Regions from separate parts of the Clostridium fermenticellae genome, predicted to be linked through region 1. Evidence: predicted binding sites of a transcription regulator. Region 1 holds the regulator's gene; the other holds the start of a gene.
The links. The regulator HrcA, encoded in region 1, represses chaperone genes, less so after heat shock. The targets are predictions, from matches to a motif close to TGTTAGCACTCNNNNNNNNNGAGTGCTAACA.
Positions count from the first base shown of each region.

Region 2: the regulator HrcA is predicted to act here: its motif matches at 1,823-1,853, upstream of groES (co-chaperone GroES).

Region 1 is NZ_CP032416.1:2,323,923-2,335,862, reverse strand. It holds gene holA (DNA polymerase III subunit delta) at 1-554, shown strand, start outside; gene rpsT (30S ribosomal protein S20) at 582-848, opposite strand; gene D4Z93_RS13520 (transposase) at 1,146-2,399, opposite strand; gene gpr (GPR endopeptidase) at 2,706-3,680, shown strand; gene D4Z93_RS10855 (stage II sporulation protein P) at 3,772-4,809, shown strand; gene D4Z93_RS10850 (hypothetical protein) at 4,914-5,234, shown strand; gene lepA (translation elongation factor 4) at 5,322-7,130, shown strand; gene hemW (radical SAM family heme chaperone HemW) at 7,155-8,282, shown strand; gene hrcA (heat-inducible transcriptional repressor HrcA) at 8,491-9,528, shown strand; gene grpE (nucleotide exchange factor GrpE) at 9,583-10,230, shown strand; gene dnaK (molecular chaperone DnaK) at 10,321-11,940, shown strand, end outside.
Region 2 is NZ_CP032416.1:531,780-543,719, forward strand. It holds gene D4Z93_RS02610 (ISLre2 family transposase) at 23-1,516, opposite strand; gene groES (co-chaperone GroES) at 1,907-2,191, shown strand; gene groL (chaperonin GroEL) at 2,251-3,885, shown strand; gene D4Z93_RS02625 (prepilin peptidase) at 4,003-4,746, shown strand; purine riboswitch at 4,925-5,022, shown strand; gene guaB (IMP dehydrogenase) at 5,136-6,590, shown strand; gene guaA (glutamine-hydrolyzing GMP synthase) at 6,649-8,181, shown strand; gene D4Z93_RS13635 (small, acid-soluble spore protein, alpha/beta type) at 8,262-8,381, opposite strand; gene D4Z93_RS02645 (hypothetical protein) at 9,150-9,701, opposite strand; gene D4Z93_RS02650 (NADH-quinone oxidoreductase subunit NuoE family protein) at 10,504-10,983, shown strand; gene D4Z93_RS02655 (NADH-ubiquinone oxidoreductase-F iron-sulfur binding region domain-containing protein) at 11,056-11,940, shown strand, end outside.

The sequences.
Region 1 (11,940 bases):
TTGAATTAAGAGGAAAGCAGATCGGAAGAGTCGAACTTCGTATATTTTGCAGTCTTCTTAAAGAAAATGATTTGAATATTTTAGAAAATGAAGTTGAGAAGTTATGCTGCTATGTTTTAGATGAGCCAATAACAAAAGATGATATAAAGGTTCTTTTTTTCAAAAATAATTATGATGATATATTTGATTTGACAAACCCTATAGCAAATAAAAAGATAAAAGAATCAATACAGGTTTTAAATGAACTTATATATAAGGGAGAGAAGATACCATATATTTTGAATATGATAGAAAAACAGTTTTATAAGTTACTTGAACTTAAAATTATGCTTCATTATAAAGAGAAAAAGCAAAATATAATGCGAGAACTTAATATGAGATCTGATTATGCTTATGAAATTAATGTTGCACAAAGTAAAAAATTCACATTCAAACAATTGAAAAATGCTATAAATTTATGCCTTACTGCAGAGGAGAGAATAAAAAGTTCAACAATAGATCCTAAAACTGAAATGGAATTGCTCATAATAAATTCTATCGTCTATGAAAAATAAATAACCGGTCAAAAACCGGTTTATTTATTAAGCACCTAAGCTGTTTAATTTTGATGCTAATCTTGATTTGTTTCTTGCAGCCTTATTTTTATGTATTACTCCTTTTGATGCAGCCATATCTAAAGATTTAGCAGCAGTTACAAAAGTAGTCTTAGCTTCTTCAACATTTTTAGCGTCAACTGCAACTAAGAACTTCTTTATAGCAGTTTTTAGTGCTGATTTTATTATTTTGTTTTGAAGAGTTTTTTTGTTTATAACTTTAATTCTCTTTTTAGCTGATTTTATATTTGCCATAATTTCACCCCCTTATATTTTAATAAGGTCTCAACAGCCTTGGGGAAATGCTAGTGAGTTTCGTCTATTTAACAAATGATATTATAACATTAAAATTTTATTACTTCAAGTATTTATATAAAAACCCAGAGATTTAGCACCTAAATTCCAGTAAAAATTTTATTTTTACTGGAATTGTATCCAATTACATTTATTTAAAGGGCTGGTAAGCCCGGAGACCGTTAGGTCGAAAAAATAATTATAATACCTCTTTACCCCGATAAATTTATATAATCAATTTCCAGTTTTAATTTTGAATTATGTCTTTCCAAATATAGGGTTATTCCAATTATCTTCTATAGTAAATCTTTCATCTTTTATATCTTCAATAATATCCATTTGAAGCATATTCTTTTCTCTAAAACCCCTTATACACCTAAAAAAGTATAACTGCATTAAATTAAATGCTATTATTATAAACATTAAAACTGTTTCTACGCCCGTAGGGCTATGAAGAAAACAGTGATCTAAATGCCATTCCGTCTTCAGTTGATGAAATATATTATTTTCAATGTCCCATCTTTTATGCATTATCTTCCACAGGCTTTCTACTGATGTAAATTTATCTGTTGTTATGATCCATCCTTCTTTAATCTCTATTCTGTCTCCAGTATGAATTTCTTCCACAAACCTCAAGAACCTTACTTTTATATCCTTATCAGACATTTCAAAATTATCATCTTCCCATGCCTTAATCTTTGTGTAGATATTTGTGTTTTTTCTTACAATCCAGTTCTTATCTGCCTCACGGCATTTAAATAAAGCTAATGCGTCTTTTACAATGTGAAGACGTTCATCTTTTACTCTAACTACAGCATTCATTCCTATAGAGAGTACTTCTTTTATCCATGTAGCATTACAATACAAAGCATCAGCTACAATGATATCCGCAAAGTGATGATATTTTTTATATAGTTTTTTAATTAAACGTTTGCCGGCAGTAATTTCTCCTTCATCTTTACCTGAACTATCTTTTTGGGATTCAAGCATTTCCTGATCTAAAACAATATGTGGATCACAACCAACCATTGCACAAACTACTGATCTGTGAAAATGATGCGTTATACCATTTTTATCAACCCTTGTAAGGCAGTTGTTACAAGATTTTTTAATACTGTCAAATAGTTCTACACCATCTATGGCAGCTACCTTTAAACCATCTATAGTACCATTTCTAAATACTTTATTCTTCGCAGTAGTTTTTATTATGTGCTTGTTGATATTTTTTAAGCCATCAAGATCAAAATCATTCAAGAAACGCCTAACGGCGTCAATGCGTAGCATTTTAGTATTTTTAGGTAATACCTTTTTAAATTTATTCTTTTCAATCCAATGTTCTAATCTATTGAAACTTCTTATTTGAAGCATGAATCCAAATAATACTACGAAAGCTATTGTTGAAACTTTTGCTGGAGATTTTATTATTTTATTTTTTAAACTATTGATTTTTTCACCTATATCATATACCCTGTTAATATAAGTGAGTAGCTGTTTCAAATAACTTTTACTCATTTTATCAGCATCCTTTTATTTTTAGTTTTTAGCAAAACCATTATAAAAAGGATGCTTTTATTATGCAAATTTTTTCCGTATAATTTCCAGTGAAAATCGGAATCTATTAATTCTACTGTAAATATTCATAAGACTTTATAATTCAAAGGACTATCGTCCTAAAAATTTTTTAAGTGCTAAACTTCTGATAAAAACCCTATATGTATTTATTGTGAAATATTATATAAAAATTATATTATTTATGGATAGTAAAAATAAAAAAAGGGAAAATAATATTAAATGATTACTAAAATTGGAGTGATAGATATGTTTAGTGTTAGAACTGATCTTGCAGTAGAAGCAAAAGAATTTTATGAAGAGAAGAATAAAGGTAAACTCTCAGGAGTTGAAGTTAAAGAAACCAATGATGGGGATATAAAAATAACAAGTGTGAAAATATTAAATGATGTTGGAGAAAGAATTATGAGTAAACCGGTTGGAACATATGTAACAATAGATGTTCCTAAATTAACTTATTATGATGGAGAAGCTATGGATAGATTAAGTGCGGTGCTTGGTAAAACCTTGATGAAAATGATAAAATTTGATGATAGTATGACAGCACTTGTTGTTGGTCTTGGAAATTGGAATATAACACCAGATTCACTTGGCCCCAAGGTTATTTCAAAACTTATGATAACAAGGCATTTAAAACAACTTGTTCCAGATAAAATTGATGAGAGAATAAGACCAGTATGTGCAATAGCACCTGGAGTTCTTGGAATTACTGGAATTGAGACCAGTGAAATAATAAAAGGTGTTGTAAATAAAGTAAAACCTAATTTGATAATTTGCATAGATGCATTGGCATCAAGGAAACTTGATAGAGTCAATTCTACAATTCAAATAGGTGATACTGGGATATCGCCTGGATCCGGGATAGGAAATAGGAGAATGGAGATTAGTCAAAAAACTCTTAATGTGCCTGTGATAGCACTTGGGGTACCAACAGTAGTGGATGCAGCTACAATGGCAAGCGATACTATAGATATGGTTCTTTCATCTATGATAAAACAGTCAAAAACGGGAGGACAATTTTACAACATGCTTAAATCTGTTGATAGAAATGAAAAATTTGAGATGATTAGAGAAATATTGGAACCATATGGTGCTAATCTTATGGTAACACCGAAAGAGGTCGATATGGTAATGGATTCAATATCAAAAATAGTAGCATGTGGAATAAATATAGCACTTCAGCCGAGACTTGATCTTGAAGATATAAATAAATTTTTAAATTAGTGTTTCATCTGGTCATATAACCTTGATCTCCTTCATATAGATTATTATGAATTTATTTAAAATAATCACATAAGAGGGGGAGATGTTATTATTGAATTACAGAAGAGTAAATAATAATAATTCTAGATTAAGGATATTCGTCTTGATGATGAGTGTACTATTAGTAATAATTTTACCTTGTGTTGCAAGAGCCAATACATATAGTAATAGCGTAAATAGAAATTTATCTTATGTTGAAATATTAAATTATACTATGCCAATTATCAAGGTTACATCATTTAATGAAGAAGATATGGCTGAAAATAAATTTTCAATATCTTCCACTATATTGTCAATGCTCGGATTTAAAATTAATGATCCAATATCAATTATTGAGAGGGAAGCATCATTTATTAGTCTTGCTAAAGATATGTCTAATTCAAGTCAGTTTAAATTAGATGATAAGGATATTGCAAAGAAGGGATCTGATGATTCAAGTTCAAAAAATAAAAATGCTGCTCTATATGATCCTACACTTAAAAAGCAATTAAACACTCAAAAACCAGAGGTATTAATATATCACACTCATACAACAGAAAGTTACAAGCCAGGCAATGCTAATAATTTTGACAATTCACAAAATGTGTGTGCAGTTGGAGATGAATTGATATCACAGCTTGAAACTAATTATGGAATATCAGGAATAAACGATAGAACGGTACATGATGCTGAAGCTTATACTAAAAGTTACGAACGTTCAGCTGTCACAGTGGATAAATATTTAAAGCAATATGGTGATTTCAAGCTTATAATAGATCTGCATAGGGATTCTGTTGAAGATAAAAATTCAATGACTATGAAAATAAATGGAGAAAATGTTGCCAAATTCATGATAGTTATGGCAAGAAAAAATCCGCATTTTGATAAAAATATGGAACTTGCAAATAAGATAATCCAAAATTCAAACAAATCATTTCCAGGGTTTTGCAAAGGAATTTGTTATTATAATTATGGCACAAGGTATTTTAATCAGGATAAAAGCAATAATGCAATATTAATTGAAATTGGAGCAGATATAAATACAACTACTGAGGCTAAGGCATCAGCTAAATATTTAGCCAAAATAATTGCAGAATGTTTAAATAGATAATAATTAAAAAGTGAATAAAATTATAAAATATGTACATCCTTAAATAATAGATTATTGTGTATGTTAAAAAATTTTTAAATCTATAATTTAGGGGTGTATTTTTATTGAAAAGAAAAATTAAAGGGGTAGCACTTATAATATTTGTATGTATTTTTATAATAATATATGGTTTTATAGTAGTAAATGGACGACTACCTAAATTTATAAAGGACAGATCATATGTACAGATCAACTATAATTTTAGACCTTTTAATTTTACTGTAAGTGTTGGTGAATATTCTTTCTATATAAATAGAAAGATTATTACTAATTTAAAATATGGGTCAGAAAAAGTTATGAAGGGTATACATGAAGGTGCAGATAGTATAACTGAAAAAGCATCTGAAAAAACTAAGGAAGTATTTAATAAGCTTGGTATCAAATAGATTCAGATATTAACTTCTTTTATATTGAGTTTTAGTGTGATATAATTTACTTTGATTGTTTATACAGTTAATGGAGGATAAAGAAAAATGCAGAGCCAGAGACAAAAATATATAAGAAATTTTTCAATTGTTGCTCATATAGATCATGGTAAATCTACACTTGCCGACAGATTAATAGAAAGAACTGGTACGCTTACAAAGCGAGAAATGGATCAACAAGTACTGGATAATATGGAACTTGAAAAAGAAAGAGGGATAACAATAAAATCTCAGGCTGTAAGACTTATATATAAAAGAAATAATAATGAAGAATATATATTAAACCTTATAGATACTCCAGGACATGTGGATTTTAATTATGAGGTGTCAAGAAGCTTAAAAGCGTGCGAAGGGGCAATACTTGTAGTAGATGCAACACAGGGCATACAGGCACAGACGTTAGCTAACTGCTATTTGGCATTAGATAATGATCTGGAAATAGTTCCTGTTATAAATAAGATAGATTTAGCGAGTGCGAGACCAGAGGAAGTTAAGAATGAAATAGAAGATGTAATAGGAATTGAATCATCAGATGCACCACTTGTATCAGCTAAAACAGGACTTAATATTGATGATGTACTTGAAGCTATAGTAGATAAGATTCCAGCTCCATATGGCAATGAAGGGGCGCCTCTTAAAGCACTTATATTTGATTCATATTATGACAGTTATAGAGGGGTTGTTTGTCATATAAGAGTTAAAGAAGGAACTATAAAGCATGGAATGCAAATAAAACTTATGAACACAAATAAGGTCTACGAGGTAGTTGAGACGGGAGTTTTTGTACCTAATTATATGCCGGTTGATTCACTAAAAGCTGGAGATGTTGGGTATTTTACAGCTTCAATAAAAAATGTAAGAGACGCAAGAGTTGGAGATACAGTTACAGAAAGTGATAGGGAAACAGAAGAACCACTGGAAGGTTACAGACCGGCTGTACCTATGGTCTTCAGTGGTATATATCCTGTAGATGGAGCAAAGTATGGGGAACTAAAAGATGCCCTTGAAAAGCTTCAGGTAAATGATGCGGCATTATCTTTTGAACCGGAGACATCAGTTGCTCTTGGTTTTGGATTTAGGTGTGGATTTTTAGGATTGCTTCATATGGATATAATTCAGGAGAGGATTGAGAGGGAATTTAATCTCGATATTATAACTACAGCACCTTCAGTTATATATAAAGTATGCAAAAGTGATGATACAGTTATAGAACTTACAAATCCTACTAATTTACCCGATCCATCTGAAATAAAGTATATGGAGGAACCTATGGTTAAGGCATCGATAATAACTCCGTCTGAGTATGTTGGTGCTGTTATGGAGTTATCTCAAAACAGGAGAGGAGTATTTAAGGATATGCAGTATATAGAAACAACAAGAGTATCCTTGAATTACGAAATCCCACTAAATGAAATAGTATATGATTTTTTTGATGTTTTAAAATCAAGAACTAGAGGATATGCTTCTTTGGATTATGACTTATCTGGGTATAAAGAGTCAAAGCTGGTGAAACTTGATATACTTTTAAATGGTGATATGGTAGATGCTCTCTCTATGATAGTACCGGAACAAAAGGCTTATCCTAAAGGAAGGGCAATAGCTGAGAAGTTAAAAGAAATAATACCAAGGCAGTTATTTGAGATACCAATTCAAGCAGCTGTCGGTGGTAAGGTAATAGCGAGAGAAACTGTTAAAGCTATGAGAAAAGATGTACTTGCGAAGTGTTATGGAGGAGATATAAGCAGAAAGAGAAAGCTTCTCGAAAAGCAAAAAGAGGGTAAAAAGAAGATGAGACAGATTGGAACAGTAGAAGTTCCTCAAGAGGCATTTATGGCTGTGCTTAAAACTGAAGAATAATATTTTATTGGTGGTGGATTTACAATGACATGTGTGTCGCTATATATTCATATTCCATTTTGCAAACAGAAATGTTTATACTGTGATTTTCCATCTTATAGTGGTAAAGAAAATATTATGACTGATTATGCCGAAGCTCTGGCACAGGATATAGAAGAGTCTTTGGTCAAAAGAAGAGTGAATACTATATTTATAGGTGGGGGAACTCCCACCTATTTATCTTTGGAAGCATGGAAGATTATATCAAAGGCTATATCAAAATTAGATAAGTCTGATGATTTGGAGTTTACAGTTGAATGTAATCCTGGAACAATTACTCATGAAAAGCTTGAACTTTTTAAGAATATTGGTGTTAATAGACTGAGCATAGGACTTCAGTCATGGCAGGATAATCTGCTCAAAAAGATTGGAAGAATACATACTTTAGAGGATTTTAAAAATTCATTTAAATTATCAAGAAATTTTGAATTTAATAATATAAATGTGGATTTGATGTTTGCTCTTCCGGAGCAGACTCTTAATGACTGGATTGAAACGTTAAATAATGTTATAAAACTTAAACCTGAGCATATATCGTGTTATAGTCTTATAATTGAAGAAGGTACATGTTTTTATCAAATGTATAATAACAACAAATTGAAGATTCCAGATGAAGATGTTGAGAGAAAAATGTATAACTATACATTAAATTTTTTAAGGGAAAATGGTTATTTTCAATATGAAATATCTAATTTTGCAAAGCCTGGGTTAGAATGTAAGCACAACTTAGTATATTGGGATGATAAGGAGTATATTGGATGTGGTGCAGCAGCACATTCTTATATAGATAAAATGAGATATCACAGAACTAAAAATGTAGAGAAATATATTGAACAAGCTAATACAGGTAATCTTATAAAAGAAGAGCTTCATAATAATTCATTGAAGGATGATATTGAAGAGTTCATGTTTATGGGACTTAGAAAAGTTGAGGGAGTTTCCATGGAAGATTTTTATAATAGATTTGGTATTGATATATATTCTGTATATAATAATATAATAAATAAATATAGAAAACAAAATTTATTAATAATAAAAAATGAAAGACTATTTTTAAGTAAAAGAGGCATGGAGGTATCTAATAGTATAATGTGTGATTTTATAATGGATTGATAGTATCAAATTTTTAAATATTAATTGCATATAGATATACTGAGAAATATTGAGAAAATGCGAGGAAAGTTATAGTTACATTAAAGATATAATGATTTGAATTAATTTAAAAGTATATGCAAGGTTGACAAAAAAAAATATGAGTGATATTTTTTAATCATAGCAATTAGCACTCGACTTAAATGAGTGCTAATAAAGAGGTGGTAATATGGGCATCGACGAAAGAAAAGTAAAGATACTCCAGGCTATTATAGATTATTATGTAGATACAGCTGAACCAATAGGATCAAGAACAATAGCAAAAAAATATAATTTGGGTATAAGTTCTGCTACAATAAGAAATGAAATGGCAGATCTTGAAGATATGGGATATCTTGAACAACCTCATAGTTCATCAGGGAGAAAGCCTTCAAATAAAGGTTATAGACTTTACGTCGATAAGTTAATGCAGCTTTCTGGATTAACACAAGAAGAAGAGTTGTTTATAAGAAATAAAATATTAAGTATTACTTTGCAGGAAATTAACACGATATTAAAACAGGTTACAGGAGTTCTATCTGATTTAACTAAATTAACCTGTATCGTTAAATCACCATCTGTACAGAAAAGTAGTATAAAGTATGTACAATTGGTAAGTATTGACAAAAATAGTATTCTTCTTGTTATAATAACTGACAATGGTATAATTAAAAATAATGTTATAAGAATAAATAAAAATGTTAATCAGGATGTTTTGATAAAATTAAGTAATATTTTAAATACAAGACTTAAGAATTTAAATTGTGATCAGATAAACTTGGAAGTTATAAATAATTTAAAAAGTGATTTAAAAGGATATGATGACATCTTTAATGCAATTATTCCAGTTTTATATGATAGCTTGAGTTCAACAGATAAATCTGAGATATATATGGAAGGTACTACAAATATATTTAGTTATCCTGAATACAATGACATACAGAGGGCACGTGAGTTTTTATCTCTGCTTGATAACAAAGAAAAGGTAAGCAATTTACTGGATAGTGGTTCGGGTATTTCAGTTAAAATAGGAAATGAAAATTATATAGAAGGTGCCGAGGATTGCAGTGTGGTTTCTACTATTTATAGTATAAATGGAAAACCAGTAGGAGAAATAGGTGTAATAGGGCCTACAAGGATGCACTATTCCAAGATAATATCTGTCATGGCGAATGTTGTTAAGGAATTGAATTCAATCTTAAATATTATATATCCCGAAGATGGATAAAGATATTGCCTTTAAAACATTATTAAAATTCAACAAGGGGAGGAAATATTTTAAATGAAAGAAAAGAAGAATGATATGGAAGATGTAACTAAAGAAGATATTAATAGTACAGATCAGAAATGTGATTCTGACGGCATTAATGAGAAAGATGATTGTAAAGACAAAGTTCTTGAAAATGAGACTGATGAAAATCAAATTTCTGGAGAACCTAAAGATGAAGCTGAAGAACTAATCAAATCGTATGAAAAAACGATTGATGATTTAAAAGATGAAAACTTAAAACTTAAAAACGAGAGTGAAGCACTAAAAGACAGATTGACTAGAAATATGGCAGAATATGACAACTATAGAAAGAGAACGGCAAAAGAAAAAGAGGGTATATATACAGATGCATGTGAGGATATATTAAAAAATATTCTCCCTGTATTAGACAATCTTGAAAGAGCAATAAGTGTAGAGGGAAATGTTGAAGATTTAAAAAAGGGTGTTGAAATGACTATGAAGCAATTTAGCAGTGCCCTCGAAAAGTTAAATGTAGAAGAAATTAATACAGATGATGGATTTGATCCTAATTTTCATAATGCTGTTATGCATATTGATGATGATAGTTATGATAAAAATCAAGTTGTAGAGGTATTCCAAAAAGGATATAAAAGAGGAGAAAAAGTACTGAGATACAGTATGGTTAAGGTTGCAAATTAATTTAGTTCATAATTGGTGATTTTTAGATTTTAAATTTTGATATAAACTAAAATGATTTGATTATAGTTATAAATTTAGGAGGTAAATAATATGTCAAAAGTTATTGGTATTGATTTAGGAACAACAAACTCCTGCGTTGCGGTAATGGAGGGTGGAGAACCAGTAGTTATAGCAAGTTCAGAAGGAGCAAGGACTACTCCGTCAGTAGTATCATTTCAAGCTAATGGTGAGAGGCTTGTAGGTCAGGTTGCAAAAAGACAATCAATTACAAATCCTGATAAAACAATAATGTCAATTAAAAGACATATGGGAACAAGTTATAAAGTTAATATAGATGGAAAAGATTATACACCACAAGAGATTTCTGCAATTGTATTACAGAAAATAAAGGCTGATGCTGAAGCATATCTTGGAGAAAAAGTTACTCAGGCAGTTATAACCGTTCCAGCTTACTTTAATGATAGTCAGAGACAGGCAACAAAGGATGCCGGTAAAATTGCAGGACTTGAAGTATTAAGAATAATAAATGAGCCAACAGCAGCATCACTTGCTTATGGACTTGACAAAATGGATAAAAGTCAAAAAATATTAGTATATGATCTTGGTGGAGGTACTTTTGATGTATCATTACTTGAATTGGGTGATGGTGTATTTGAAGTTAAATCTACAAATGGAGATACACATCTTGGTGGAGATGATTTCGACCAAAAAGTTATGGATTATATTGCTGAAACATTTAAATCAGAAAATGGTATAGATTTAAGAAATGATAAAATGGCATTACAAAGATTAAAAGAGGCTGCAGAAAAAGCTAAGATAGAATTATCTTCATCAATGCAGACTAATATAAATCTTCCATTTATAACAGCAGATGCATCAGGCCCAAAACATATAGATATGAATTTGACGAGATCTAAGTTCAATGAATTAACTCAAGATCTTGTTGATAGGACTATAGAGCCAATGAGAAAATCATTAGATGATGCAGGACTTTCAATGAATGAAGTTGACAAAATAATACTTGTAGGTGGTTCAACAAGGATACCAGCAGTTCAAGAAGCAGTTAAAAAGTTTACCGGCAAAGATCCTTCAAAGGGAGTAAATCCTGATGAATGTGTTGCTGTAGGTGCTGCAATTCAAGCAGGTGTTTTAACTGGTGATGTCAAAGATGTATTGCTTCTTGATGTTACACCACTTACGTTAGGTATAGAAACTTTAGGAGGAGTGGCAACTCCATTAATCGAAAAAAATACTACTATACCAACTAAGAAGAGTCAAGTATTTTCAACTGCAGCAGATGGTCAGACTTCAGTTGAAATTCATGTAGTTCAGGGTGAAAGACAGATGGCTGCGGATAATAAGACACTTGGAAGATTTACACTTTCAGGAATAGCTCCAGCTCCAAGAGGAGTTCCTCAAATTGAAGTTACATTTGATATAGATGCTAATGGAATAGTTAATGTATCTGCAAAAGATAAAGGAACTGGAAAAGAAGCAAATATTACAATCACAGCTTCAACTAACTTAACTGATGAAGAAATTGATAAAGCAGTTAAGGAAGCAGAACAACACGCAGAAGAAGATAAAAATAGAAAAGAATCAATTGAAGTAAAAAATAATGCTGATCAAACAATATATCAGACAGAGAAGACATTAAAAGATCTTGGAGATAAAGTGTCAGCAGATGACAAGAAATCAATAGAAGATAAA
Region 2 (11,940 bases), 1.0 Mb from region 1:
CTTTTTATCCCGAGTTTTTAAATTATCTATAAACCAGTTCACTGAGATTTCTTTCCTGAAAAAAGCTCTGTATCGCTTTTCTGCCATTGGTTACGGCGCAGCCTGTAAATGGTATCCCTGCTTTATGTATATGGTAATACCTGCTCTTCTTAGGTTTCTTGTTAACATCAGCTGCCGTTAATGTTATAACCTCTTTTATTTTCTCCAGTTTATCATCTGAAATAGAACCTGAACATATCTCATCGATTGTTTGGTATATTCTTTTACCAGCTTTTTCTGCCAGTATTTTTGCCAGATTATTTGCACCCTTTATAGACCAGCTCATTTTTCTCCCTTTCATCCTCTGGGCCAGTATGTCACAAATATTATGCTCCATTGTGCCTAAATTCCTATATTCCAGTCCTTCAGGTGCCTCCGGCATCTTTATCTCTTCTCTTAAGTGATATGGCACTAATCCTGCCTTATTTTCAAAGAGATATGTATACAGTTTTTCTAATTTCTTAAACTTTTTTTCGTTATTAGTATACTTAACCATAAGACCTGTTAAGTATTCAAAACTCTTATCTATTTTTCCGTCATGCAGCATTTTCATGAGTTTATATGCTTCCTTTTTATCCTCCATATTTCTCAGTACTGCCTGACTTTTATGGAATGGATCTAACTGAAAATATACGCCTTCTCCACCCATGCTCTGTTTTATCCATGGGGCACCATCCCCATTCAAAATTCTTACTTCTATTTCATCTGTGTTATATACTTCTGCAATGGCGGCATCACTAAGTTCCTTGAATTTTTTACTTGTTCCAAAGCTGGCGCATGCTGTTTTATTATGAACTACATAGCCGTCTTTTCTGCCACCTCTCTTTTTCCAGCCCTCATAAGTTACTCCCAGCTTAAGTTCTTTCTTTTTAGACTTCCTTCCTTTAGGTTTATCTTTCCCCTGAATGCTTAACCAGATGCCGTCCATCTCCTGAAATAAGGCCTTAACTTCCCTTGAGCCCTTTAATTTTCCCATTTTATTCAGCAGTATCTTCCTCTCTTCCTTTTCTTCTATTTTAGAACCTAATTTTTGTACTACATTCCATACTGCCGTATGGCTGATTTCCTGGTTTGCCAGTTCTTTAATATTATTTGAAGTGTTCCTATAAGACACATTGGTTACATTGTCTACTATTTTTTCTACTAAAGTGCTTGAAATATGGCCTATTGTATCCATTTTTAAGTATTCATCCAGTAAGAATTTATATGCCTTTTTCCCTTGATCAGTTTTGTATTCATATATACGTCTGTCAAATTCTACATCTCCCATAATAGTTTTTATACACGTATGCCTTAATCCTTTATTTCTATATATTTCGGCATCTCTTTCATCCATTAACCTCCGGTCCAGGTGCGAAAGCACCTCTCTTAGAATTTCACATGCTGTATCACACGCATATTTATATATTTTTTTCTCTAAACTATTGAAAGTTATTTCATTATCATTTAAACTTAAAGTATCGTTTAAATTGTACATAATCTCACCCATTTCTATATAGTCTTATCAACTTATATTATAATGGATTTTTATGTACATGGGAGATACTTTTTGTATCTCCTTTATTATTTTAACCAGTAATTATTACTACCTTTGCCTACTAAAATTATACTCTAAGCTAAATCCATATTTATCGACTAAAAAATAGAAAAAACATGGAATCATTAGAAATAAAGAGAAATCAAAAGTTAAATTAATATTATTGAAATATTTATGAGTAAATAATTTAATAAGTATTAAATTGGAATTTGAAAATATATAGACTATTCATTATTATAATAATTGTATTAGCACTCGAAAGTAATGAGTGCTAACAAAGAATAAATAATTTTATTAAATATATAAAGTAATTTTTAAGGAGGGGTTTTAATGAATATTAGACCACTTGGAGACAGAGTTGTCATTAAAAGGTTAGAAGCAGAGGAAACTACAAAGAGTGGAATCGTATTACCAGGAGCTGCAAAAGAAAAACCTCAAGAAGCAGAAGTTGTTTCGGTAGGACCTGGTGGATTAGTTAATGGAAAAGAAGTAAAGATGGAAGTTAAAAAAGGAGATAAGGTATTATTCTCTAAATATTCAGGAAATGAAGTTAAAATAGATGGAGAAGAATATACTATTTTGAGACAGGATGATATATTAGCGATTGTAGAATAGTTTATATTATTAATACATCTATTAAGTACTATTGTTAATTCGTTGGGAGGTAAGTTTTTATGGCAAAGAGTATTTTATTCGGTGAAGAAGTTAGAAGATTGATGCAAAATGGTGTTGATAAACTTGCAGATACAGTAAAGGTTACGCTTGGACCTAAAGGAAGAAATGTTGTTCTTGATAAAAAATTTGGTTCACCACTTATAACTAATGATGGTGTTACTATAGCAAGAGAGATAGAATTAGAAGATCCGTATGAAAATATGGGTGCTCAATTGGTTAAAGAAGTTTCGATAAAGACAAATGATGTAGCAGGAGATGGAACAACTACAGCTACTTTACTTGCTCAGGCTATTATAAGAGAAGGATTAAAAAATGTTACAGCAGGAGCTAATCCAATGCTTGTAAGACAGGGAATAAAGATGGCAGTTGATAAGGCAGTTGATGAAGTTAAGAAAATTTCAAGTCAGGTAGAAGGTAAGGAAGATATAGCTAGAGTTGCATCAATATCGGCTTCTGATAAAGAAGTAGGTACACTTATAGCAGATGCTATGGAAAAGGTTGGCAATGAAGGTGTTATAACTGTAGAAGAATCAAAATCTATGGGAACTGAACTTGATGTTGTTGAAGGTATGCAATTCGATAGAGGATATTTGAGTCCATATATGGTAACTGACACAGAAAAAATGGAAGCATTACTTGATGATGCATATATATTGATCACAGATAAGAAGATATCAAATATTCAAGAAATATTACCGGTTCTTGAGAAGATAGTTCAGCAAGGAAAGAAGTTATTAATAATTGCTGATGATATAGAAGGAGAAGCATTAGCAACTTTAGTTGTCAATAAATTAAGAGGTACATTTACTTGTGTTGCAGTAAAAGCCCCAGGATTTGGAGACAGAAGAAAGGATATGCTTCAGGATATAGCAATACTTACTGGTGGTCAGGTAATATCAGAAGAATTAGGAAGAGACTTAAAAGAAACTACACTAGATATGCTTGGAAGATCAGAATCTGTTAAAATAACTAAGGAAAATACTACAATAGTAAATGGAAGAGGCGACAAGACTGCTATAAAAGATAGAGTCGGTCAAATAAGAAAACAAATAGAAGATACAACTTCAGATTTTGACAGAGAAAAATTACAGGAAAGATTAGCAAAACTTGCAGGTGGAGTAGCCGTAGTCAAAGTTGGAGCAGCGACTGAAACTGAACTTAAAGAGAGAAAATTAAGAATTGAAGATGCTTTGGCAGCTACAAAAGCCGCAGTTGAAGAAGGTATAGTTCCAGGCGGTGGAGCTTCATATATAAATGCAATTCCTGAAATAGCAAAATTAACATCAGATGTTCCAGATGTTAAAGTTGGAATTGAGATAATAAAGAAGGCTCTTGAAGAACCAGTAAGACAGATAGCTGCCAATGCTGGTGTTGAAGGATCAGTAATAATTGAAAAAGTTAAAGATAGTAAACCAGGTGTAGGTTATGATGTATTAAGTAATGAATATGTAGATATGATAAAAGTTGGAATAGTTGATCCAACAAAGGTTACAAGATCAGCTCTTCAAAATGCTGCATCAGTAGCTTCAACTTTCTTAACTACAGAAGCTGCAGTAGCAGATATACCTGAAAAAACTCCAGAAGCTCCAGCACCAGGTGGAGCACCAGGAATGGGAATGGGTGGAATGTATTAATTTTTATAAAAATGCTGCGTTTTTACGCGGCATTTTTTATATTATCTGGAAAAGTGGATATCATTTATTATAGTGTTAAGTGAAAGTTATGAATTTATTATTAGGAGATACTATATAATGGTAGGTTTTTTTATCTTTATTTTGGGTATGATTATAGGAAGTTTTTTAAATGTATGCATATATAGAATTCCAAAGGGTGAGTCATTAATTTGTCCGGCATCTTACTGTGAAAATTGTAGGACTAATATTATGATGTATGATATGATACCGGTTTTTAGTTATATAATATTACATGGAAGATGCAGAAACTGTAATGGTACTATTCCAGTTAGATATGCTATTATAGAGTTTTTGTCAGGATTAGTATTTTTATTAATGTTTCATATTTATGGTTTAGGCATTGTTTTTCTGAAATACTGCACATTAGTAAGTATATTGATTGTAATAGCAGTCATAGATTATGATACTACAGATATATATTTATCTACAGTAGCTTTAGGAATAGTATTTTCTATAGTTTTTATACTGATATATATTTATATTGGAATACCTGTTAAAAGTTACATATTGGGTGGAGTTTTTGGAGGCAGTATTTTTTTATTATTAATTATATTGACGCGAGGAGCAATGGGACTTGGAGATATGGAAATCATTACTTTTTGTGGTATGTTTCTAGGTATTAAACTTACAGTGCTTTTAATTTTTTTATCATTTTTAATTGGTTCAATCTGTGGCACTATACTCATATTGATGGGTAAGAATACTATGAAGGATTATATACCGTTTGCACCGTATATTTTAATAGCAACTGTAATATGTGCATCCTTTGGAACAAATATTTTTAATTTTATTGTATATTAATATTAATTTCTGCTATTAAATTAATATTATTAATGTAAACGTATATATTAGGTTTAAATGTATGTAATGTTTATACAAAATTATTGACAAAGTAGTAAAAATTGAATAGAATAGTGTAAATACTTTAAATTAAAAAGAAATATATGTTGCAATTTATAATTTGCATGAATTTTTGAAACCAAAAATATTTATTTAAACTCATATATCCCCTGAATATGGCAGGAAGTTTCTACCGGAAACCTTAAATTTCTGACTATGAGTGAAATTATTATAGTATTAGCATATTAATTTCACTTATATGTGTATTAATATGCTTTTATTGTATATATCTGTTGATTTATTCTATTATTTAATATTAAAAATTTTATTGTGAAGGGAAGTTGATGTAAATGGCAAAAATATTGAAAAATGCATATACATTTGATGACGCACTTTTAGTACCAAATAAATCAGAAGTATTACCGAGAGAGGTAACGTTAGCTACTAACTTGACAAAAAAAATAAAATTAAATATACCTCTAATGAGTGCAAGTATGGATACTGTTACAGAATCGAAAATGGCAATAGCAATTGCAAGAGAAGGTGGCATTGGTATTGTACATAAGAATATGAGTATAGAACAACAGGCTATGGAAGTTGATAAAGTAAAGAGACAGGAAAATGGAGTAATAACTGATCCCTTTTATCTTTCACCAGATAATACAATAAGCAAAGCTCTTGAACTTATGAGTAAGTATAGAATATCAGGTGTACCTATAACTTTAAATGGAAAACTAGTAGGAATAATTACTAATAGAGACATTGTATTTGAAACCAATTATGATAGAAAAATATCAGAAGTTATGACAAAGGATAATCTTATAACTGCTCCGGAAGATACAACCTTAGAGCAGGCAAAGGAATTATTAAAAAATCATAAAATAGAAAAATTGCCTTTAGTCGACTCACAAAATAATTTAAGAGGGCTTATAACAATAAAAGATATAGAGAAAGTGAAGAAGTTTCCAAATAGTGCAAAAGACTCGAAAGGAAGATTGCTATGTGGTGCTGCAGTTGGAGTTACAAAAGATATGATGGAACGTGTAGCTGCTCTTGTAAAAGCAAACGTTGATGTGATAACTATTGATACAGCTCATGGTCATTCTCATGGCGTTATTGAAGCAGTGAGAAAAGTAAAAGAAACATATCCTGATCTTCAGATAATTGCAGGAAATATTGCAACAGCTGAGGCAACAAGAGATTTGATAGCTGCAGGAGCAGATTGTGTAAAAGTTGGAATAGGACCTGGATCAATCTGTACTACTAGGATAGTAGCAGGGGTTGGTGTTCCTCAGCTTACAGCTGTTATGGATTGTGTAGAAGAAGCGAATAAGTATGGCGTTCCAATAATTGCAGACGGTGGTATAAAATATTCAGGAGATGTAGTTAAAGCTTTAGCTGCTGGAGCTAAGGTTGTTATGATGGGTTCGTTACTTGCAGGATGTGAAGAAGCTCCTGGCGAAATGGAAATATATCAAGGCAGAAGTTATAAAGTTTATAGAGGAATGGGATCACTTGCAGCCATGGCATGTGGAAGCAAAGATAGATATTTCCAGGAAGGAAACAAAAAATTAGTTCCAGAAGGTGTTGAAGGAAGAGTGCCTTATAAAGGAGCTGTAACTGAAACAATATTTCAACTTTTAGGTGGAATTCGTTCAGGAATGGGATATTTAGGTGCAAAAACCTTGCAAGATTTATATGAAAATGCTACATTTGTTATACAGACATCAGCAGGGTTAAGAGAAAGTCATCCACATGATATTTCAATCACTAAGGAAGCACCAAATTATAGTGTAAATCAGTAATATGTATTTTAAATCATTATTCCTCAATTAAATATGTTTTGGAGGTATTATTATAACTATGGAAAGAGAATTGGTTCTTGTAGTTGACTTTGGTGGTCAATATAATCAACTTATTGCTAGGCGGGTTAGAGAAAATAATGTTTATTGTGAGATTATTCCGTACACATATTCATTAGATAAGATAAAAGCAAAAAATCCTAAAGGAATAATATTTACAGGTGGTCCAAACAGTGTTTACGGAGAGGGAGCACCCAGGATAGATAAGGGGATATTTGAACTTGGTGTTCCTATACTTGGAATATGTTATGGAGAACAGCTTATAGCTTATACTTTGGGTGGAAAAGTCAAAAGCCCTGAGGTAAGAGAGTATGGTAAAACTTCTGTGAAGTTATACAGCAATTCTGAATTATTCGATGGTATAGAGGAAGATCAGACTTGTTGGATGAGCCATACCGATTTTGTATCGGAGACACCGCAAGGTTTTGATGTTGTGGCAGTAACATCTCAATGTCCTGTTGCTGCAATGCAGAATACCCCAAAAAAGATATATGGAGTTCAATTTCATCCTGAGGTACAGCACACTCCATTCGGCAAGAAGATGCTTTCAAACTTCTTGTTTAGAGTCTGCAAACTTAAAGGTGACTGGTCAATGGCATCTTTTGTGGAGGAGAAAGTTAAGGCTATAAAGGAAATAGTAAAGGACAAAAAAGTTATATGTGCATTATCCGGTGGAGTTGATTCATCTGTTGCAGCTGTATTAGTACATAAGGCTATAGGTAAACAACTTACCTGTATATTTGTAGATCATGGTTTACTTAGAAAAGATGAAGGTGATCAAGTAGAAAAGGTATTTAGGCAGCAATTTGATATGAATCTAATAAGAGTAAATGCCAGGGATAGATTTTTAGGAGAGTTAAAAGGTGTATCGGATCCTGAAAAGAAAAGAAAGATAATAGGAGAAGATTTTATAAGAGTATTTGAAGAAGAGTCAAATAAGCTCGGTGATATAGCATTTTTAGTACAGGGAACAATTTATCCTGATGTTGTTGAAAGTGGAACTAAAACATCAGCTACTATAAAGAGCCATCATAATGTGGGAGGACTCCCTGAAGACATGAAGTTTAAACTTATAGAACCTCTTAGAGAATTATTTAAAGATGAAGTAAGAGCAGTTGGAGAAGAGCTTGGAATACCACATAAACTGGTTTGGAGACAACCTTTTCCGGGACCTGGTCTTGCAATAAGAATTCTTGGAGAGATCACAGAAGAGAAGCTTGAAATTGTAAAAGAAGCGGATGCAATTTTTAGGGAAGAGATAGCAAATGCCGGCCTTGATGAAAAAATATGGCAATATTTTGCATGCCTTCCTAATATACAGTCAGTTGGCGTAATGGGGGATGAAAGAACCTACTGCCATACAATAGCTCTTAGAGCGGTAACTTCAAGTGATGCTATGACTTCAGATTGGGCAAAAATACCTTACGATGTATTAGATAAGGTAAGCAGAAGGATAGTTAATGAAGTTAATGGCGTAAACAGGATTGTTTATGATATAACAAGTAAACCACCTTCTACTATCGAGTGGGAATAAGATATCGTATTTTTATCAGCCTAAGAAGAAAGGCAACATAGGTGAAGTATTGTATGATGCAGATAAAAAAACTTTAGAAATTATAAAATATGGTTTTTATTATATGTGGTTAATTCTTCTGCAGATTCAATTTTTAATTTCTCAAGGCCTTGTCGAGCTTCTGGTACTAATATTTTATTTTTCCTGGACAAAAAAATCATCTCCTCTTTGATTATTTTGTGTATTTAAAATAATCATATACAAGAGATTAAAAGGAAAATTATCGGATAAAAATAAATTTTTAGGTTATGTATGAGGATTAGAAGATGATGGAATAAGGTTGAAGATAGCTTTCTATTTTTATTATTGATACTAAAAAATAAGACAGAACTTTAAAAAATGGCTAATGCTATCTAAAATTTAAATTCTATCTTATTTTTTATCATTTATTATGTGGGATTTATTAGTGAATTATATTTTAAGAAAGTACTAATTATATTGTAAACATAATTAAGAAAAATATACGGAATAAAATATTTTTATGAATTAAACGCAAAGCAAAATAAGTGTTATAAATAGTTTTACTAATATTTGTTTTAGAATAATTACTCTCGTCAGCATTCACAATATAATCTGCCTCAACCAGGATCTGATAGTTCAATCCGGTAATATTCTTAAGAGTATGATGGTGACCAACTAAAAAAATAATTCGATTGATAAATTCTTCAGAATATCCGGTATCCTTTAGAAACCCAGCAACTAAAATTTCACCTTCTTTTTCCTGATACTCACCATTTGTATTTTTGCTTATAATCGTATTACTTTTGTTTTTAATATGATGTCACAATGGGGCTGTTGCACTAAAAAATGATTGCTCCTTCCTAAGTAAACAAGTTTTATTATTTCACTTGTCTACCCTAGAAGGAAACATATCAAAATTTAGTGCGATAGCTTTTTCATTTTATAAATTTTACTTGGCTTCTATATAATTATAATTCACTTAAAATTGAGCTATTAGAATCATTGTTCTGTTGATATAAATCTGAGTCTAAATATAACTCGGGGTTATTTGATAATACAGGATTTTCGGATATTAATTGAGCTTGTTTTTGCATATTCTGGCTGCTGGCAGAGAGTAAAGCATCTTTAATCGAATTTTCCTGATCCTGAGTAATAGTACCACTTGACACAAGACTATCTAATGGAGATTGTGAATTAATGTTTGAATAAGTTGAGGATGTAGTATTTAATGAAAAAATGGTATTTTTAATAGAGCTTTCCTGATCCTGAGTAATAGTGTTATTCTCTGCCAGACTATCTAATGTAGAATTGAGTATGTCATTGGTATTGGAAGTCTGCAGTGAACTTAACGTGCTCAATGCTTCAGGACTAAGTTGAATTGAATCTAGTCCCAAACTTGAAATTGAATCATCCGTGTTATCTGAATCATCATCTGAATTTAAGAATGGATCTTGAGAAATTTGATTATTTGTATTTATACTGTATAAGTATGAAATTAACGAACTAATGTCATTAGACATAATTACACTTCCTTTATATATTATATGTACAAGGTATTGTAAGCCCCATGTCATGGCTATTAATAGTTGTATCTATTGTTTTGTACAAATGAAATTACCATATCCTCCTTTCGATATTTTTATTATATGGTTTATAAATGAAAGTTTAACTTATGTTTTGGCCGGGATTCCCAAAATACGTCACGTAAAAAATTTCTAGTAAATGTGAGCTTGTGTTCATAAAAATCTAAGCAGATTTTATAAACTCGCTGTGCTCAGACATATAAAATCCACTAAGATTTTTAAGGAGACCTCGCGAGCATTTACTACAAAATTTTTTAATGTACCCAAATTTTAGAAATCTTGGCCTGTACATGAGTTAAGTTTAGAGTTACAAACCCCATATAATTTTAAATATGATTTCTTAATATTTTCTTAAATTACATAAAAGTTTAAATAAAAATATCAAAAATATAATTAAATTCCATACTAATATGAAGAATATGAATACAATTAATAACATATTTCAGAATTTTCAATTAATTATATAAGATAAAATTATAACAATAATAAGTATATTTTTTAACAATAAATATTTGCTTATTTTTACTTTTTTTTTCACAAATACTTACAGAAAAAAATTTATAATACCTTATATGTTGATATTACTGGAATTTGGAGCAATTGTAATAATACTAATTTCAACATTTTTTATAATATATACAGTTTTTTTAGAAAAATATCTTTAATTTTCAAAAAAGTTTGCTATAATTTATAAGTATAAAAAATTTTAAAAATTAAAATATTAGAAGGAGGCATAAATATGTGTTGCAATAATGTGGAAAAAGAATATCTTAATGAACTTGATGGATTCATAAATAATCTTGAAGAAAAAAAAGGATCGTTAATATCGGTTCTTCATAAGGCACAAAATTTATTTGGCTATTTGTCAAAAGATGTTCAAGGGTTTATTGCTAATAAATTGGATATGCCGGTATCTGAAGTTAATGGAGTTGTAACATTTTATTCTTATTTTACAGAAGAACCAAATGGAAAATATGTAATAAATGTATGTCTTGGAACTGCTTGTTTTGTTAAAGGATCAGGTGAAATACTAGAAGAATTTGAAAGGAGACTTAATATTAAAGTTGGAGAAACTACACCTGATGGAATATATACTATTCAGGTTTTAAGGTGTGTAGGTGCCTGTGGACTTGCTCCTGTGGTCACTGTTAATGATAAAGTCTATGGTCATTTTACTAAAAAAATGGTTGATAAAATATTGGACGAGTATAGAGAATAGGGGGAGTAGACATTGGACAAGATAAATTCTTATGAAGAACTTCAAAAATTGCATTTAAATTATTCTAAAAAAATAAAAATTAGACAGTATTCTGCAAATAGGGAGATTAGTTCAGAAGGTAAAAGGTGCAATCGTTATATAACTGTGTGTGGAGGAACTGGTTGTAAATCTTCAGATAGTGAACTAATAGTGTCTAATCTAAGATCGGAAATTGAAAAAGCAGGTCTTTCAAAAGAAGTCGTTGTTGGCATAGCGGGATGTTTTGGTTTCTGTGAAAAAGGACCTATTGTTAAAGTAAGCCCGGATAATGTATTTTATGTTCATGTTACACCCGAAGATGCCAGGGATATAGTTAATAAACATTTATTAAAAGGCCAGGTGGTTGAAAATTTATTGTATGAGGAACCATCTATGAGCAAAAAGGTAAAAAGGCAGGATGAAATATCATTTTATAAAAAACAGCATAGAATAGCGCTTAGAAACTGTGGATTTATAAATCCCGAAGATATAACTGAAAGTATTGCAACAAAAGGATATATGGCTCTTGGAAAATGTATTACAGAAATGACTCCTGAAGATGTTATAAAATTAATTATGGATTCAGGATTAAGAGGAAGAGGAGGAGGAGGTTTCCCTACAGGTAAAAAATGGTCCTTTGCCAAAGCATACGATGCAGATCAAAAGTATATAATTTGTAATGCAGACGAAGGAGATCCAGGGGCGTTCATGGATCGATCCATACTAGAAGGAGATCCTAATAGTGTATTAGAAGCCATGGCGATTGCTGGATACGCAATAGGAGCGTCAAAAGGTGTTATATACATAAGGGCGGAATATCCTCTTGCAGTCAACAGACTCAGAATAGCAATTGATCAGGCAGTTAAATGTGGACTCTTAGGAAATAATATTTTGGGAACTGAATTCAGCTTTAAAATAGATATAAGATATGGAGCAGGA